Regions from separate parts of the Bacillus sp. AK124 genome, predicted to be linked through region 3. Evidence: predicted binding sites of a transcription regulator. Region 3 holds the regulator's gene; each other region holds the start of a gene.

Region 1 (4,994 bases), 740 kb from region 3:
TTGCGATGACCCTCGTCAACAAATTCGGAGAGAAAAACATCCAATGGGCGGTCGTCATCGCCTCCTTTATCATCGGGGTTGCATTATTCTTCGAAGTCGGATTGGTATTATTGATTCCAATTGTATTCGCCATTTCAAGAGAATTGAAGATATCTATTTTATACCTTGGAATTCCAATGACGGCGGCCTTATCCGTCACACACGGCTTCCTGCCCCCGCATCCGGGACCGACGGCTATCGCGGGAGAGCTCGGCGCCAATATCGGGGAAGTGCTGCTCTACGGTATCATTGTTGCAATTCCAACCGTTCTTTTGGCCGGACCTTTATTTACGAAACTGGCGAAAAAAATCGTCCCGCAATCATTTGAGAAAATGGGCAGCATCGCTTCACTCGGTGAGCAGAAAACGTTCAAGCTTGAAGAGACGCCCGGCTTCGGCATCAGCGTCTTCACAGCTATGCTTCCGGTCATTATCATGTCTATTTCGACTGTTATTACGCTTATTCAAGAAACGATGGGTCTTGCAGACAACAGCCTGCTGGCAGCTGTTCGCTTAATCGGGAATGCCTCGACTTCGATGGTCATCTCCCTGTTGGTCGCGATCTATACGATGGGGATCGCCAGAAAGATCCCGATCAAACAAGTGATGGATTCCTGTTCAACCGCCATTACACAAATCGGAATGATGCTCTTGATCATCGGGGGCGGCGGCGCCTTCAAACAAGTCTTGATCAATGGCGGAGTAGGCGACTATGTAGCTGAGTTATTCAAAGGAACAGCCATGTCGCCGATCTTGCTCGCCTGGGTCATCGCCGCAATTCTGCGCATCTCCTTAGGATCCGCGACAGTTGCTGCATTAAGCACAACCGGACTCGTTCTTCCGATGCTCGGACAAAGCGATGTCAATCTTGCGCTGGTTGTGCTTGCAACAGGGGCCGGAAGTGTAATCGCTTCCCATGTCAATGACGCAGGCTTCTGGATGTTCAAAGAGTATTTCGGACTAAGCATGAAAGAGACATTTGCCACCTGGACACTGCTTGAAACCATTATCGCGGTGGCCGGATTAGGATTTACTTTATTGTTAAGCCTATTTGTATAAAAAAGTCTTAAATGAAGGAGCAGGTATTACATGCGCAATACAATCGGTGTCATAGGTTTGGGAGTCATGGGGAGCAATATCGCCCTGAACATGGCAAGCAAAGGCGAACAAGTCGCCGTCTATAACTACACAAGGGATTTAACCGATCAACTCGTCCAAAAAACGGGAGGCCAAACAGTCAAGCCGTACTATGAACTTGAAGATTTCGTACAGTCTTTAGAAAAACCGAGAAAAATCTTTCTTATGGTCACAGCAGGCAAACCGGTTGATTCTGTTATCGACTCGCTCGTTCCTCTGCTTGAAGAAGGGGATGTCATCATGGACGGCGGCAACTCCCACTACGAAGATACGGAACGAAGATATGACAGTTTGAAAGCGAAAGGTATCGGCTACTTGGGAATCGGCATTTCCGGCGGCGAAGTCGGCGCTTTAAAAGGCCCATCCATTATGCCCGGCGGAGATCGGGACGTCTACGAAAAAGCAGCTCCGATTCTCACAAAAATCGCCGCCCAAGTAGAAGGAGATCCATGCTGTGTCTACATCGGTCCAAAAGGCGCGGGGCATTTTGTCAAAATGGTGCACAACGGCATCGAATACGCAGACATGCAGCTTATCGCTGAAGCGTATACATTTTTAAGAGAAAAGCTTCTTTTGCCGATAGATGAAATCGCTGACATTTTCGACACGTGGAATCAAGGAGAGCTGAAAAGCTATTTAATCGAAATCACGGCAGAGATCCTGAGGAAAAAGGATGATCGAACGGGCGCTCCGCTCATCGACGTCATCCTCGACAAAACCGGCCAAAAAGGCACGGGCAAATGGACGAGCCTGCAGGCCATCGACAACGGCATTCCATCATCAATTATCACGGAATCCCTGTTTGCCCGTTACCTGTCATCATTAAAAGACGAAAGGACAGCTGCCGAAAACGTATTGGCCGGGCCAGAAACAGAAGAACGGTCCCTGGATCAGAACGTGTGGATCGACCGCGTCAGACAGGCGTTATACATGGGGAAAGTCTGCGCCTATGCCCAAGGCTTCGCTCAATATAAAATGACGTCTGATCTGAACGGATGGCACCTGCCGTTAAAGGACATCGCCCTCATCTTCCGCGGCGGCTGCATCATCCGCGCACAATTTTTAAATCTCATCAGCGAAGCTTTCGACAAACAGCCGGACCTGTCCAACCTGCTGGTCGCACCTGACTTCGCTGAAAAACTAAAAGAATACCAGTCCGGCTTGCGAAAGGTCGTCTGCGAAGGCATCAGCTCAGGCATCTCATTCCCGTGCCTGAGCACCGCCCTCTCCTATTACGACGGCTACCGGACGGGCCGCTCAAACGCAAACCTGCTGCAGGCGCAGCGCGATTATTTCGGCGCTCACACGTATGAGCGGACGGATATGGAAGGCGTGTTTCATACGGACTGGTATTAAAAGCTGCACCCCGGACCTCGGGGTGCATTCTTATTTTACTCAAGAATGAATTTCATACTTTGTTCAACATTTCACAAACTCATACTTCAAATTCGTGATATGATAAATTCAGCCACAGAAAAGGAGGACTGATACCAAAATAAACCAGATATCCGCTTCAGGGATAAAATTTTTTAACTCCACTTGTGAAATGTTTCACAAATAATGTCCGCATCATTCATCCCTGAACATCCTGTTGTAATCAAATTCCTATTCATTCACTGGAGGGTTTACAATGGCAATCGAAGAAAAGGAAATGAAACAAAAGCAAAATGCCTCAACCATGGTTGATCAGCTAGTCGAAAAAGGCCTAAAGGCATTGGAAGAATTCCGCAGCTTTGATCAGGAGCAGATTGATGAGATCGTCAAACAGATGGCGCTTGCCGGCCTTGATCAGCACATGCCTCTCGCCAAACTTGCCGTCGAAGAAACGAAGCGCGGCGTTTATGAAGATAAAATCATTAAAAACATGTTTGCCACAGAGTATGTCTACCATCATATCAAATACGATAAAACAGTGGGCATCATCAATGAAAACGAACACGACGGAGTCATTGAAATCGCGGAGCCTGTCGGTGTCATCGCCGGGGTGACGCCGGTGACCAACCCTACTTCCACTACAATGTTCAAGTCCCTGATAGCGATCAAAACAAGAAACCCTATCGTGTTTGCTTTCCATCCATCGGCCCAAAAATGCAGCCGCGAAGCGGCGAGAATCCTTCGGGACGCAGCCGTCAAAGCAGGAGCACCCGACAACTGTATCCAATGGATTGAAACGCCTTCGCTGAATGCCACTCAAGCCTTAATGACCCATCCGAACGTTTCCCTGATTCTCGCAACAGGGGGCGCCGGCATGGTGAAATCAGCGTACAGCTCCGGAAAACCGGCCCTTGGCGTCGGACCTGGAAACGTTCCGTGCTACATCGAGAAGTCTGCCAACCTGAAGCAAGCCGTCAATGATCTGATCTTATCCAAAACATTTGACAACGGCATGATTTGCGCATCAGAGCAGGCCGTCATCATAGACAAAGACATCTACTCAGACGTCAAAGTCGAAATGACAAGAAACAACTGCTATTTCTTAAATGAAACCGAAAAATCAAAGGTCGAGAAATTGGTCATCAATGAAAATACTTGCGCGGTAAACGCTGATATCGTCGGCATGCCGGCATTCAAAATCGCTGAAATGGCCGGTGTCAAAGTGCCTCAAGATACAAAAATCCTCATCGCCGAATTAGAAGGCGTAGGTCCGGATTACCCGCTGTCCAGGGAAAAACTGAGCCCTGTTTTAGCGTGCTACAAAGTCAGCGGAATTCAAGAGGGATTAAAACGCGCCGAAGACATGCTCGCGTTCGGTGGAACCGGCCACTCGGCGGTAATTCATACGAACGATCAAGAAGCCGTTAAAGAATTCGGATTACGGATGAAAGCCGGGCGGATCATCGTCAATGCACCGTCGTCACAAGGGGCGATCGGCGACATTTACAACGCCTATATGCCTTCTTTAACACTCGGATGCGGCACATATGGCGGAAACTCCGTCTCGTCAAACGTTGGAGCTGTTCATTTAATCAACACGAAAAAAGTGGCGAAAAGGAATGTCAATATGCAGTGGTTTAAAGTTCCTCCAAAAATCTATTTTGAAAAACACGCAACCCAATATTTAGCGAAAATGCCTGACATCTCAAAAGCGTTGATTGTGACTGATCCGGGGATGGTGAAACTCGGATATGTAGACCGCGTCCTACACTACTTAAGAAGGCGCCCGGATTACGTTCATTGTGAAATTTTTTCTGATGTCGAGCCTGATCCTTCAATCGAAACGGTGATGAACGGCGTCGACATGATGGCCAAATTCCAGCCGGATGTCATCATCGCCCTCGGCGGAGGTTCTGCAATGGATGCCGCAAAAGGAATGTGGTTGTTCTATGAGCACCCAGATGCTGAATTCTTTGGATTAAAGCAAAAATTCCTGGACATCCGCAAGCGCATTGTCAAATACCCGAAACTAGGCGAAAAAGCAAAATTCGTCGCGATCCCGACGACATCAGGCACAGGCTCTGAAGTCACTTCATTCTCTGTCATTACAGACAAAGAAACGAATACGAAGTATCCGCTAGCCGATTATGAATTAACGCCGGACGTCGCGATCATTGACCCGCAATTTGTCATGACAGTGCCGAAACATATTACGGCTGACACAGGAATGGACGTATTAACACACGCAATTGAATCATACGTATCGTGCATGGCTAACGACTATACAGACGGCTTGGCCATGAAGGCCATCCAGCTGATCTTCGAATACCTGCCTAGAGCATACAAAAACGGCAGCGACGAGCTGGCCCGCGAAAAAGTGCATAATGCATCAACGATTGCCGGAATGGCGTTTTCCAATGCCTTCCTTGGCATCAACCACAGCTT
Region 2 (4,994 bases), 1.4 Mb from region 3:
TATGAAGGTCGATGATGATTTCTTTCAGAAGCTGCTTTTTTTCCTCTGGCAGACCTTGCTGCGTTTCCCGGTTGTTAATCATTTCGCTCATCGTTTTTCTCCTTTCCAAACGGGGTCAAATCCGTGCGCTTTCAATATGTCTAAGACATGCGGCCATTCGATTTGCATCATTCGCGCGCCTTTCGGAATCGTCACGATACGCCCGGCTGTTTCCAGCATGCCGGGCTTCGTTATGTTTTTAAACCCGGCTTCCTTCATCACGGCTTTTAGTTCAGGATGCAATGTGCAAAGTTCGTATACGGAATCGTTCAAATCAATTTTTTTATGCAGAGGGATCACATCCTTTGATAGTGATGATCATTCTCATCTATACCGTAATACAAGTATGCTGAAAAAAATGTGACGTACATCACATTTTTCAGCGCAAAGCCTTCGGAATATAAATACAGCTCGGGTCGCTTTCCAGATAATCGCCTGTCAGAGCATAGGCACGTGAGCGCGAACCGCCGCACACATGGCGGAATTCACAGACGCCGCATTTTCCTTTAAATCCGTCCGGATTTCGCAAATTCTTAAAGATCGGTGATTCGCGATAAATCTCAGCCAGCGGCTGTTCGCGGATGTTTCCGGCTTTAAACGGCAGGAGTCCGCTTGGATATACATCGCCGATATGGGAGATAAACATAAAGCCGTTGCCATCGTTCACACCTTTCGGAGCCCGGCCCAATCCGCCGATCGCATCCATTTTCCCTTTCTGCAATGCGTGTTCATAGCGGATTTTCATGTTGGGGTCTTTCGCTTCCCGCATTTTTTGTTGAATAACGACCCGTCGGTAGTGCTGGGCTGCTGTCGTTTTGATGTCAAAAGGCGCTTCTTTTGCCAAACGGCTGAGCCAAAGAAAGACTTTTTCATGGTCCACCGGCGAAATCATATCTTCCCGCTTCGCGCGGCCTGTCGGGACGAGAAAAAATACACTCCATAATACACAGTTCAATTCTTCGATCAGCTTTGCCATTTCATCCAGGTAATCGATGTTATAAGCGGATATAACGGTATTAATCTGCAGAGGCAGATGGCATTCATGAATGTAGCGTATGGCCTTCATGGTCAGGTCAAAGGAACCGTCCGTTCCTCGAAAATGATCATGAATCTCTCGGGTTGGCCCGTCCAAGCTGAACGCCCATCGGGATAAGCCGATTTCTTTTGCTGATTGAATCGCTTCTCTTGTAACATTCGGCGTGGCACTCGGGGTCATAGAGACGCGAACCCCTTTTTGGACGGCATACTCAATAATGGCGAATACGTCGTCTCTCATTAAAGGGTCACCCCCTGTCAGCACGAGGAGGGGATTGTCCATCGCATGAATTTGATCGATTAAATCTTTTCCTTCTTTCAGGGTGAGCTCCCGCGGATCGCGTTTATTTTGAGCCGATGCCCGGCAATGAAGGCACTTGAGCTCGCACGCTCTTGTCAGCTCCCAAATGACGATAAACGGAGACTTGTCGAAATCGCAATGTATCATCTTTCATCTGTCCTTTCGTTTGCATTCATGTGTATCGTAGCGGAAATGAAAAAGAAAAAAAGTTAAGTAGATCACATTTAGAAAAGGAAGGGAAAGAAGGGGGAGGCCCTTCTCACGCGTCGTCTTCTGCAGAGGAGTTGAGGTAACGCAAAAAAAGCTGGTAGGAAAAATACAAATTCTGCTGAAGCAGCATGAGAAAGTTCGTCTGTAATTGGCGGTTATAAGTCATCATTTTTTTGAAAGTATGAAATGGAATTTCAAGTACGGCGGTTTCTGCGGCAGTGTTGACTGAAATAAACGGAGATACGAAAGGTTCGCCTTTTTGATCAATAGGGAAAACATCGCCTTTTTCCCACTCGGCGATCGTTCGGGATTCTTCTGGAAGTCTTCTGTCAGAAAAATGAACTTCCCCTTTTAAAACAAAATAGACGGATTGCGAATGAAGGAACGATCGCGAATGCTGAGATGGCTGGATATCGATCACCTTCCCGTTTTTCAGCAGCCTTTTGATGATCGGAAGGGGTACCCCGAGAAACATAGGAAGATTTTTCAGAAACAATAAGTAGTCAAACCGGTCCATGGTATATCCTCCTTCTATATATTAGCATTTAGTATAAAGCGCCGGGCTGGAGGGCGCAGTGATTTATTTCACACGCCTGTATGCAAAATGTCACTGTGTAAAAAAGACGAAACTTTTATAATGTAATAGAAAAGAAGGGAGGATGCGTGATGAAAGTGTTCATACCGAAGCAGCACGGCGCCTGGGCGATGCTTGTCATCCCGTTTGTTCTCGGCATGTTCGCCGGGGGCGCGGATGTAAAGCATATTCCGCTGTTCTGCGGATGGCTGTTTCTATATCTAGCGGCATTTCCGGCTACGATGATGGTGAAGAAGAAAAATATCGTTTACTATCAAAAATGGGTTCTCATCTACGGCATTCCGGCCATCGTTTTCCTGCTTATTTCGGTCTGGCTGGAGCCGCGGCTCGTTTTTCTCGGGCTGCCGCTGTTTCCGCTCTTTCTCATCAATCTTTATTATGCGAAAAGAAACAACGACAGGGCGCTTTTAAATGATATTGCGGCAATCCTTGTTTTCAGCGCGGGCGGGCTTGCGAGCTTCTGGATGGGAGCGGGGAAGCTTGATGGTGAAGCATTGTTTGTTTTTATCCAGTCCGCTTTGTTTTTCACAGGGAGCGCCTTTTATGTCAAGTCGATGATCCGCGAAAAGAAAAACAATCGGTTTAAACTTTATTCATGGGGATACCACGTATTCCTGCCGTTCATCTCGCTGGCCGCGGGGGCAGGATGGGCCGTGCTTGGTGTAGTGCCGAGCAGTTTCAGAGCGTGGTTTTTACATGGAAAGAAACTGTCGATTAAGACAATCGGAATCTCAGAGCTGGTGAATGCCTGTTTCTTTATGGCCGTGTTGATCGTTTTTCTGCTGCAAACGTAAAAAACAAGGACACTGTGCTTCATGTCCTTGTTTGTTTTCGTTTTTTCAGTCGATATTGCAGATGTCGAGCGGGCAGTTTTCACAGTCGATTTCGCGTTTTAAATAGTTGAGTTGATGAATGACGATTTTTCCTGAGTCCTCAATTGAAATGACACCGTTCTTCCGGAGGTCGCTCAGCATGCGGTTGATGCTCTCCCTTGCGGCGGCACAGAATTTCGCCAGATCCTGGTTCGTCAGCACAATATTGATGAGAATCCCGTCGCTTCTTGTGATGCCGTAGCTGTTTGCGAGACGGATCAAGGTGGAGTAGAGCGCGCCTTTTTTACCATTCAGCAAAAGGTCGCGGATTTTCGATTGAATCTTTCGCAAATGCGTGCTCATCCATTTCATAAACTCAAACGTCAGTGCACCGTTTTGTATGAGTTCTTTTTCAAGCTTATCTTTATTGATGACCAACACTTCGCCATCAGAGAGGATCTTTGCGCTCAGCATATATTTCGCATCTTCTGTAAAAAGCGTAAGCTCCCCGACAATATCATTTTTTTTGCACATTCTGAGTGTCAGTTCTTTGCCATCGGACGTCAATTTGCCGATTTGGACAAGTCCCGACTGAATAAGATACAGTTCCTCCGCATCCATCCCTTCTTGAAAAAGGAATGTGTCCTGCCTGATTTTTCGTCGTGTACTGATTGATTCCAGCAAGTGATGCAGATCGTCTGAGAGCAAATCTGTGTCTGATTTTCTAACAGAAATATTCATTGAGCGTCACCCCTTTAGCAGTTCTTATTTTAACGTTAAATAAGGCTGAGTGACCTTTTAAATATAAACAATATTGTGAACTTATGAATAAAGTCCCAAAAAAGAGCCTGAGCACATCAGCTCAAGGCTCCTTTTGCAGGAAAGGTTTATAAATGGTTCGTCTTCGTTTTGGTCGATGTTTTGCTCACTTCCTGAAAATACATCCAGACCACGATCACAAAGCTGGCAAGGGCTGCTTCTGACAGCGCCATGAATCCGATCGCATAATGGCCGGTTGCCTGAAAAACGCTTGACAGGATGAGTGGCGGGAAGAATCCTCCCAAGCCGCCCATCGCTGATACAATCCCATTGACGATGCCGGCCTGATTTGAAAAATAAAGCGGCACAAGCTTAAAGATGATCCCGTTTCCAAGACCGGCGCACACGGCAACGGTTAATACCCCAAATCCGTAAAGTCCGAGGCTGGGTGAAAAGGCCAATAAAATCCCTGACAAGGTACAGCCGGCAAATACATACATCAACAGCTTCAGCGGGTTGAATTTGTCCGCGAGCCAGCCGCCGACAGGCCTCAGAAAAGTTGCGACAGCGATAAATCCGGCGGTTCTAAGCCCTGAATCAACGGGATCAAGCCCGAAGTGATTAACAAGAAAGTTCGGAAGATAAATCGTAAACGCGACGAAAGATCCGAATGTAATGAAGTAAAACAAGCTTAAAAACCATAATGTCTGATTTCGGTAGACTGCCTTCATTTGCTCTGTTACAGAAACCGTCACTTTTGTTTCTTTTCGATCTCCAAGGATAAAGTTCAATAAAGCGAATACGGCGACTAACACGATGTACATCCGCACCGTATTTTCCCACCCGGCTGTCTTTGCTACGACAGGAGCGGCAAACGTGGTAATCGCTGTACCGACGTTCCCGGCGCCGTAGATCCCATTGACAAACCCGTGTTTTTCTTTAGGGTAGTATTTCGGCAATGATGTGACCCCGATGGAAAAGACCGCTCCGCCGATGCCGAGGAAGAATCCGCCAAGGATCAAGTCGAACAGCGAATCGGCTGTGCTGATCCAAAAAATCGGGAACAGAAGCAGCACAAAGCTGATCATGAACGTGATTCTCGCACCGAATCTGTTTGTGTAGTATCCCAGCGGAATCCTCAGAAGCGAGCCGAGTATGACCGGAATGGCCGTGACAAGGGATATCTCACTGTCTGTCAGGGCGATGTCCTGCTTAATGTGGGGCATTAAAGAGGAAATCAACA
Region 3 (4,994 bases):
CTGTCATCGCGTTTACCCTCTGTCTCGTTATCGTGCTGCTGATTTTGCGGACGGTGCCGAAGACGACGCTTCGCAACCGCCCGAAAGCATCGGTTGGAGCGTCAATCGGATGGGCGGTAGCCGGCGTTTTTCTCGCTTTGTTTTCGCAGTCAATTGCCGCTTCGATCGAAATGTACTTGTTCGGGGTCAACCCGGAATCGGAAAATACGCAGCGGATCATGGAAATCATCACCGCATTGCCGCTGATGGTGTTTGTCTCTTCTGTATTCGGACCGATTCTTGAAGAAATCATTTTCAGAAAGATCATTTTCGGTGCAATCTATGAGAAAACGAATTTTTTCATTGCCGCTTTGTTCAGTTCGGTGCTCTTCTCGGTCGTCCATTTGGATTTCAGCCATCTGCTCATTTATACAGCAATGGGATTCACATTCTCCTTTTTATATGTCAGAACCAACCGGATTATCGTGCCTATTTTCGCCCATGTCGCCATGAATACGCTCGTCGTCTTACTGCAGACATTCCGGGAGCCTATTGAAGAATATTTGAAACACGTCGAGAAAATGCAAATGATTATTGGAGGATTTCTATGATGAGAAGCCCTAAATTCTGGGGAGCGATTTATTTATTAACGGGTGTGCTGTTTACATATCTGGCGGCAACCTCGCCCGGAAGCATGTGGTCTTTTTACACGATCCTGCTGATGCTTTTCGCAGCCTATAATATCAGCATTTCCTTTAAAATGTTCGCCCTGGCCGGCAAGATGAAACGAAAAGATCAATAGCCTTTTTTGTGAAGGAAAAGAGCCATTCTGAAAAAGAATGGCTCTTATTTAGTATGGTCGTTCAAAAACGCTTGATTTTCCTCTTGAATCATTGTTTTTTGCGCCTGCCTGTAGGATATTCTTGAAATCACGATACTGATTTCATAAAGAATGAGCAATGGCACTGAGACCATTAAATGCGACAAAAGCTCAGGCGGTGTAATGAGGGCCGCGATGACGAACAACACAAAATATGCGTATTTTCTGATTTTCGCCAAAAACATCGGCGTCACGAGGCCGAGCCTTGTGATAAACATGATGACCACAGGCATCTGAAACAATAAGCCAAAAGGAAGCGTCAACTGAAGCAGAAACTGAAAATATTCGTGTATTCCGATGACCTGGTTGACATTCAGATCATCTGAGACTCTCGTCATAAAGTCCACGACAAACGGAAATAAAATAAAGTAAGAAAAGGCAATGCCGCCTAAAAAAAGAATAATCGATATCGGAATATAGCTGAGCGTCACTTTTCGTTCTTTTTCATACAGCCCCGGGCTAATGAAAGCCCACAGCTGGTATAAAACAAGCGGCGAAGTCAAGACGGCGCCGATGATGAAAGCGAACTGCACGTACACAAATAAAGGATCGGTCAGCTTGAACGCGTTGAGCGTCAGCAGCTTTGCTTCATCCGTCTGCTGCAGATAGATAATCAGCGGCTTTGCCAATAAAAAGCCTGCCACAACAAATAAAACAAAAAAGAAAAAAGTGATCACAAGCCGTCTGCGTAGTTCTGTGATATGTTCTATCAGCGACATTTCTCTTTCCTTCATAAATGTCATCCTATCCTACTGATCTTCTTTCTTTTTATCGGAATCGTCGTCAGCCAAACCTTTTGTCGCATTCTTAAACTCCCTCAGCGTGTTTCCCGCCGCTCTTCCCAGCTCGGGAAGTTTTTTCGGGCCGAATATCAAAAGCGCCACCACGACAATTAAAATAAAGCTTCCAGGACCGATTGGCATAAAGCCTGCCCCCTTTCCTTTATTTTTCGTTTTCCGTTTTACTTTTCCTGCATTGAATAATGTTTCATGAAATACACCAGCGACTGAAGTTCAACCGCCAAATCTATATGATGAATGCGAATGTGTTCCGGCACATTCAAGCGGGCCGGCGTGAAATTAAGAATGCCTTTAATGCCAAGCGCCACCAGCCTGTCTGTAATCGACTGTGCGGCTTGAGCCGGTACCGTCAAAATGGCGACGGGGATATCATCCGTCATATGCTCTTCAAGTCTATTCAGATCATAGACGGGAACACCGCCGACCTCGGTTCCGATTTTTTCCTCATTGATGTCAAACGCCATGGCGATTTTTGTATTATTATTTTTGATAAAATTGTAATGGAGAAAGGCTGTCCCCAAATTCCCCACGCCAATGAGCGTTACGTTCGTCATTTCATCCTGATCAAGCGTCTTTCTGAAAAAGGACAGCAAATAATTGACATTGTAGCCGTATCCTTTTTTTCCGAGCGCGCCGAAGTACGAGAAGTCCCTGCGGATGGTCGCAGAATCGACTTTGACGGCATCGCTCAGCTCAGCGGAAGATACACGCTGTTTTCCGGATGCATGAAGGTTTTTTAAAAAACGATAATATAATGGCAACCGTTTCGCTGTCGCTTGCGGAATTTTTGAATGATCCATGTTCATAAACTAATCCTCCATGTCTACATCAGCTTTTTCCCTTTTATAGTCACCGTTTTTCCCGCCTGTCTTTTCGAGAAGAAAGGTCGGTCCTATCACCATTCCCTTATCCGCCGCTTTGCACATGTCATATACGGTCAGCGCACATACGGAGGCCGAAGTTAACGCTTCCATTTCCACACCTGTGCTCCCTTTGGTCTTCACTTTAGATTGAATATGCAGGATGCTCTTCTGTTCTTTCTCCTCCCAGCGAAAGGCGATGTCGACTCCTTTCAGAGCGATCGGATGGCACATCGGGATGATGGCGGATGTCTGTTTTGCGGCCATGATTCCGGCCACTTGCGCCACCGCCAATACATCGCCCTTTCCGATTTCCCGGTTTTTGATTTTTTCATGTACTGTTCGATTCATAGACACGCTTGAAACAGCCGCAGCTGTGCGTACTGAAGCTTCCTTTTCGCTTATATCAACCATCTTGGCTCTGCCTTGTTCATTAAAATGTGTAAACTCATTCATGTTCTGAACTCTCCTTATAACGATCATACACTATTTTTTTCATTCTGTCTTTTTCTTTGGCTAAAATCTTCCAGAGTTCACTTAATTGTTTGCTGACTGCGCAGTGATAGGCTACACTTAAAATAGCAGACAAGAGGTGAAAGATCATGATGATTTTACAAGTGAACCAACTTTCAAAATCGTTTGGAGCCGATACGATTTTAACGAATATAAAACTCGAAGTCAGATCTCGGGACCGGATTGCGATCGTCGGACGCAACGGCGCCGGAAAATCGACTCTTCTAAAGATTATCGCAGGAAAACTTTCATATGAAAAGGGGGACATCATCAAGCCGAAAGATTTGACGATGGGCTACCTTGACCAGCATTCCGGCCTCGATTCCAAGCTGACGCTCAAAGAGGAATTGCTGTCGGTATTTGATTTTCTAAAAAAAATGGAAAAAGAAATGCGCGCGATCGAGGAAAAGATGGCGCAGGCCGGACCGGACATGCTTGAATCATTGATGAAGACGTATGACAGGCTTCAGCAGGAGTTCAAGGACAAAGGCGGCTACCAATATGAGGCAGAGGTCAGATCCGTCATGCACGGGCTCGGCTTTGCGGGATTTGACGACTCCGTCCGCGTCCAGGACTTAAGCGGAGGTCAAAAAACAAGGCTTGCCCTCGGAAAAATGCTTTTGACAAAACCCGACCTCCTCATTTTGGACGAACCGACAAACCACTTGGATATCGATACCCTGACATGGCTTGAACAATATTTGCAAAATTACAGCGGAGCGATTTTAATCGTTTCCCATGACAGGTACTTTCTTGACAAAGTGGTTACCCAAGTTTACGAGATCAGCCGGTCCCAAAGCAAAAAATATACCGGGAACTACAGCTCTTATCTCCAATTAAAAGCCGAACAGCTGGAAAAGGAAACAAAGCTTTATGAAAAGCAGCAGGACGAAATCGCCAAGCTGCAGGAGTTCGTCGACCGGAATCTGGCTAGAGCTTCGACGACGAAACGGGCGCAGAGCAGACGAAAGCAGCTTGAACGGATGGAGATCATGGACAAACCGCTCGGAGATGAAAAGTCGGCGTCTTTCCGCTTTGAAATTACAAGGCAAAGCGGAAACGATGTACTGCGGGTGGAAGACTTGACAGTAAGCTATCAGGAGCAGCCCCCGCTTCTCCGTTCATTGAACTTTCACATCACCCGCGGGGAAAGCGTTGCACTGGTCGGACCGAACGGAATCGGCAAGTCAACCCTTTTAAAAGCATTGATTCAAAAGCTGCAGCCGGTATCGGGAACAATCGCGACAGGCTCCCATGTCTCAATCGGCTACTATGACCAGGAACAGGCTGAATTGACGTCGTCAAAACGCGTGCTTGACGAGCTTTGGGACGATTATCCGGAAATGAATGAAAAGGATATCCGGACCTGCCTCGGCAACTTCCTGTTTTCGGGAGAAGACGTATTAAAACCTGTACACGCGTTAAGCGGCGGCGAAAAAGCAAGGCTTGCCCTCGCCAAGCTGATGCTCCAAAAAGCGAACTTCCTTATTCTTGATGAGCCGACAAACCATCTCGACCTGGACAGCAAGGAAGTCTTGGAGAACGCTTTGATCGATTACCCGGGAACGATATTATTTGTGTCCCATGACCGCTATTTTATCAACCGGATCGCGACAAAAGTACTGGAGCTTTCCCGCGACAAAGCAGAAGAATATTTAGGCGACTACGATTATTACACAGAAAAAAAAGCGCAGCAGCTTGAACTGAAAGAACTAGAAAAACAGACGGAAGAGCATCAGAAAAACGCTTCCGAAAAACCTGGCGCAAAAAAGAGCTATGAAGAAGAAAAAGAGCTGAAAAGAAAAGAACGCCAGCGGCAGCGCAGGATTGAAGAAATCGAAACAAGAATTACGGACATTGAAGAACAGATCGAAAAAAATGAAGAGCTCCTGTGTGACCCCGCCGTCTTCCAAGACCATGAGAAGGTCCAGGAAATCCACTCTGAAAATGAACGGCTGAATG
Region 4 (4,994 bases), 1.4 Mb from region 3:
TGGCGGCACTTGGCGGTTCAACCCCTTTTAATGGATAATCCAGGCCAAGCGCTTCCCACTTGTAGACGCCGAGTTTGTGATAAGGAAGAACCTCCACCTTCTGAACGTTCCCCAGCGTGCCGATAAACGTGCCGAGGGCTGCTAAATCGTCATCGATATCAGAGATCCCCGGAACCAGTACATGGCGGATCCAGACGGGGACTTGATGATCAGCGAGAAACCGGGCAAAATCCAATATGTGGTCATTCGGCATTCCTGTCAGGTTGATATGTTTTTTCCTGTTGATATGCTTGAGATCAAGCAAAACAAGGTCTGTATACTGGATCAGCTCTTTGATCTGCTCTTGAAATGCCGGCGCCGCCGAATAGCATCCGCCGGACGAATCGAGCGCCGTGTGTATGCCATGGCTTTTACAGGCTTTGAACAGCTCGATTAAAAATGGCAGTTGTAAAAGCGGCTCGCCTCCGCTAACGGTGATGCCTCCGCCTGATGATTGAATAAACGGGAGATATTGCTGGACATCCTGAACGATTTCGGAAACCGTCATTTGTTTTCCGGTTCCGATTTCCCATGTATCAGCATTATGGCAAAATTGACAGCGCATCAGGCAGCCTTGTGTGAAGACGACATATCTGATGCCCGGACCGTCAACGGTGCCGAATGTTTCGATCGAATGAATATTTCCATCCATGATGAAGATCACCTCTTTTTATGGGGCGGAGCGCCTCGGCCGCGCTCCGCTTTATGCTCGTTACATCGATTCATGGAAGGTACGGCTGATAACGTCTAACTGCTGTTCTTTCGTCAGCTTAATAAAGTTGACCGCATAGCCTGAGACGCGAATCGTTAACTGCGGATATTCCTCCGGATGTTCCATGGCGTCGAGCAATGTTTCTCTGTTAAATACGTTTACATTTAAGTGATGCCCTGTTTTTGCGGCGTAACCGTCAAGGATGCTTGATAAATTGACGGCGCGGCTCTCTTCGTCTTTGCCAAGCGCTTTCGGGACGATCGAAAAGGTGTTGGATATGCCGTCGAGCGCATAGCTGTAAGGCAGCTTTGCCACTGAAGACAGCGATGCAAGCGTTCCTTTAGTATCGCGGCCGTGCATCGGATTCGCGCCTGGAGCAAACGGTTCTCCCGCCCGGCGTCCATCCGGCGTATTTCCGGTTTTCTTGCCGTAAACGACGTTTGACGTGATCGTTAAAATTGACATGGTATGAACAGACTGGCGATATGTCTGGTGCTTGCGCAGTTTTTTCATAAAGCGCTTGACAATGTCAACGGCGATCGCGTCGACGCGGTCATCATTATTTCCGTACTTAGGAAAGTCGCCTTCTGTTTCAAAATCGACCGCAATGCCGTTTTCATCGCGGACAACATTGACTTTGGCATATTTGATAGCGCTTAACGAATCGGCCACAACGCTCAAGCCGGCGATCCCGGTGGCCATCGTCCGCAAAATGTCCGTGTCGTGTAGCGCCATTTCAATTCTTTCATAGCAATATTTATCATGCATGTAGTGAATGACATTGAGCGTATTGATGTACAAGCCTGCAAGCCATTCCATCGTCTGATCTAATTTATGCATGACCTCGTCATAGTCCAGCACATCGGAAGCAACCGGAGGCATTTCCGGACCGACTTGCATTTTATGCTTTTCGTCTTTTCCGCCATTAATCGCATATAAAAGCGCTTTCGCCAAGTTGGCGCGTGCTCCGAAGAACTGCATTTGTTTGCCGATTGCCATTGCCGATACACAGCAGGCGATGCCGTAGTCATCCCCGTATTCAGGACGCATGATATCGTCATTTTCGTATTGAATCGAGCTCGTTTTAATCGACATTTTGGCACAGTAGTTTTTAAACTTTTGCGGCAGCCTGACAGACCAAAGGACGGTTAAATTTGGTTCCGGCGCCGGACCTAAATTGTCAAGCGTATGCAGGAAACGGAACGAGTTTTTCGTGACGAGTGCGCGTCCGTCGTGCGCTATTCCGCCGATTGATTCTGTCACCCACGTCGGATCGCCGCTGAACAGCTCATTGTAGTCAGGTGTGCGTGCAAATTTGACCAAGCGCAGCTTCATGACAAAATGGTCGACAAGCTCTTGGGCCTCCTGTTCTGTTAATGCGCCCGTTTTCAAATCTCTTTCGATGTATATATCAAGGAACGTGGACACGCGGCCAAGGCTCATTGCTGCTCCATTTTGCTCTTTAATGGCAGCCAAATAGGCAAAATACAGCCATTGAAATGCTTCTCTTGCATTCGCCGCAGGCTCGGAAATGTCAAAGCCATAACTTGCTGCAAGTGCTTTAAGTTCATTCAATGCCCGGATTTGTTCTGACAATTCTTCACGAAGGCGGATGTTTTCTTCAGACATCACGCGAGAGGTGCCGGCCGCATCTTTTTTCTTTTCATCGATCAGGAAGTCCACGCCGTAAAGCGCCACTCTCCGGTAATCGCCGATGATGCGCCCGCGCCCGTAAGCATCAGGCAGTCCGGTAATGATTCCGACCTTTCGGGCGAGTTTCATTTCGTCCGTATACGCGTCAAACACGCCTTGGTTATGGGTTTTGCGGTAATCGGTAAAGATTCTTTCCACTTCTTCATTCAATTCAAAACCATAGGATTCACATGCTTGTTTCGCCATGCGAATGCCGCCGAAAGGCTGAAGCGACCGTTTAAACGGCTCATCGGTTTGAACGCCGACGACTTTTTCCAAGTCTTTGTCCAAATAGCCGGGACCGTGCGAGGTAATCGTTGAGACGATCTCTGTATCCATATCGAGGACGCCTCCGTTTTCACGCTCTTTTTTTGTCAAGTCCATTACATGATCCCATAATGCCGATGTAGCTTCCGTCGGAGGTTCGAGAAACGATTCGTCACCTTGATATGGCTCAAAGTTCGAGAGAATAAAATCGCGGACATTGACTTCTTTTTGCCAAACGTTTGTGGTGAAACCTTTCCATTGTTCCATTTAAATCCCCCTCTTTTCAAGTTGAAATGATATAACAGTTGTTGCATTTATATCTTATGTTTAATATAACAGTTTTGAATGTGATAAAAATCACATATTTTGTGAAATAGTTAACAAATTTAAGAAAGTTCTTTGAACATCGCGTTTTTCCTAATATAGGATGTTGTTTGAAGCAATTTTCTTATTTGAATCTGTATTATAATAAAGTCAAATAAAATGAAAACTGTTATATAAAAAAACCGGCTAAACAGCCGGCTTGCGCAGAAGTATTTATCATCAGTCGAGGGATATGAACTGATTGCCGAATGCTTCGATAGTGCTTTTCAAGACATAGCTGCCTCGGGGGAGCTGGTGAAATTCATAGCACCCTTTCGAATCGACCGCTTTTGTCTGCAGTAAAACGCCTGACAAATCATAAACATGAATGTAATGGTCCTCTTTTTTAAGTTGGCTTTTGAGATGTTCCGGGATTTCCCCGGCAATCGTGTACTCCGCTTCTGACGTTTTCTTTTCACCGATTTGTTCGAGGATTTCCAGGTCCAGCCCCTGCTCTTTTCGATGATTTTTGCAGGACCGCACTGCTCTTTTTTGTGTCTCGAATGTTTGATACAGGTTTTCGATCGACCTCATGTGAAAGCTGATATCCCAATGTTTCATAGCTTTTTGAAACGCTTGGCGCCCCAATTTTTGCCGGGTTTTGTCATCGTCGAGCAGCAGGCGCAGCTTTTCAGTAAGCGCTTCGCTGTCTGCCGGGGGAACAAGCAATCCGTTCGCACCGTCATCAATGATTTCTTTTACCCCGCCTACGTTTGTCGCCAGCACAGGTTTTGCGGAGAACTGCCCTTCCAGGATGACGAGCGGAAATGTATCGTGAAGTGACGGCAAAACAATGACATCACTAATATTCATTAAGTCAGGTATATCTTTTCGCTTTCCGAGAAAAGAGACCGCCGACGCGATACCGAGCTTTTCGGACAGGCTTTGCAGAGTTTCGAGCTCCGGACCCTCGCCTGCGAGAAGGCAGTGAAAATCATCCCTTTCGCACCGCAGTTTATAAAGCGCTTCGATCAAATAGCGGTGTCCTTTCACCGGAACGAGCCGCGCCGGACAGAGAATGATCTTTTTTCCTTGATGCGGGAGGCTTTTAGGGAGATTATTTTTCTTTTCGATAAAGGGTGTTTTTACAATTCCATACGGGATGACTCGGATGTTCGAAGGCGTCACACCAATTTGAATCAGCTCGTGTTTCAGCCATTCGCACGGAACGGCCACAACGTCTCCAGACATTGCGCCCAAACATTCTTCGATTTTCATGTATTGCTGTTCCTGGCCGCTTTTCTCGTCAAATTCCCCGGTAATCTTTGCTTCATGATATTTAAAGTTATGGAGGGACACGATTAAAGGCGTGTGCTGAGGTTTGGAACGGGCCAGTGCTCTTGCCGTCATAAAATCGTGGCAGTGGATCAAATCATACTTCTTAAGATCAAACTGTTTAACAGCTTGTTCCAAACTGTAGCGCTCCATTTCACGCCAATATATCCACAGGGGATATTTTTCGGTATAAGCTGTTTGAAGACGGTGAATCAGCTCATGTTTTAACCGGTGTTTATCGGCCGGCTGCTGATCGGCGACCTGAATGTTGAGCCATCGGGTATCGTGCGACATTAAATCGACAGAATGCCCTTCTCCTTCCAAGCTTTTTCTAAGGATATCAATATAGGTAGACGGGCCGTTTGTATGTGGAGAGTATCGATAATAAGCCAGCAAAATGTTCATATATTTCCCCCTGCCTGCTGTTAAACTTATAGAAAATGAAATCTCTTAGCATTATATGGCCTCAGCTGAAAAAAGTACGAAGTGAATGGAAAGCCTTTTCAATAAAGAAAACCCATTGCCTTAAGCAATGGGAGCTGTCATGAAGAAGCTAATATTTGAACGATTTTATCTTCAATATCCTTTCCTTTTTCATCATCCACGAGCTGATTGAGAAGAATGGAGAAAATCAATGTCTTGCCGC

Evidence for each region. The regulator Rex, encoded in region 3, represses fermentation and respiration genes when NADH is low (regulators of the CRP and FNR family bind a similar motif). The targets are predictions, from matches to a motif close to TTGTGAAATATTTCACAA.
Region 1: adhE (bifunctional acetaldehyde-CoA/alcohol dehydrogenase) is a predicted target of Rex. The motif match lies at 2,715-2,732, and genes of this name have one in related genera.
Region 2: M1E06_RS11335 (YwiC-like family protein) is a predicted target of Rex. The motif match lies at 2,159-2,176, and genes of this name have one in related genera.
Region 4: pflB (formate C-acetyltransferase) is a predicted target of Rex. The motif match lies at 3,077-3,094, and genes of this name have one in related genera.

What each region holds. Positions count from the first base shown of each region.
Region 1 is NZ_CP096378.1:69,477-74,470, reverse strand. It holds gene M1E06_RS00405 (GntP family permease) at 1-1,097, shown strand, start outside; gene gnd (decarboxylating NADP(+)-dependent phosphogluconate dehydrogenase) at 1,128-2,531, shown strand; gene adhE (bifunctional acetaldehyde-CoA/alcohol dehydrogenase) at 2,806-4,994, shown strand, end outside.
Region 2 is NZ_CP096378.1:2,281,531-2,286,524, reverse strand. It holds gene M1E06_RS11355 (DUF438 domain-containing protein) at 1-91, opposite strand, end outside; gene M1E06_RS11350 (DUF1858 domain-containing protein) at 88-312, opposite strand; gene M1E06_RS11345 (TIGR04053 family radical SAM/SPASM domain-containing protein) at 419-1,522, opposite strand; gene M1E06_RS11340 (cyclic nucleotide-binding domain-containing protein) at 1,635-2,102, opposite strand; gene M1E06_RS11335 (YwiC-like family protein) at 2,252-2,974, shown strand; gene M1E06_RS11330 (Crp/Fnr family transcriptional regulator) at 3,020-3,733, opposite strand; gene M1E06_RS11325 (nitrate/nitrite transporter) at 3,880-4,994, opposite strand, start outside.
Region 3 is NZ_CP096378.1:3,662,994-3,667,987, forward strand. It holds gene M1E06_RS18405 (CPBP family intramembrane glutamic endopeptidase) at 1-590, shown strand, start outside; gene M1E06_RS18410 (YdiK family protein) at 590-781, shown strand; gene tatC (twin-arginine translocase subunit TatC) at 826-1,602, opposite strand; gene M1E06_RS18420 (twin-arginine translocase TatA/TatE family subunit) at 1,609-1,782, opposite strand; gene M1E06_RS18425 (redox-sensing transcriptional repressor Rex) at 1,821-2,465, opposite strand; gene moaC (cyclic pyranopterin monophosphate synthase MoaC) at 2,469-2,975, opposite strand; gene M1E06_RS18435 (ABC-F family ATP-binding cassette domain-containing protein) at 3,122-4,994, shown strand, end outside.
Region 4 is NZ_CP096378.1:2,220,757-2,225,750, reverse strand. It holds gene pflA (pyruvate formate-lyase-activating protein) at 1-691, opposite strand, end outside; gene pflB (formate C-acetyltransferase) at 752-2,977, opposite strand; gene M1E06_RS11060 (glycosyltransferase family 4 protein) at 3,254-4,753, opposite strand; gene dacB (D-alanyl-D-alanine carboxypeptidase/D-alanyl-D-alanine endopeptidase) at 4,891-4,994, opposite strand, start outside.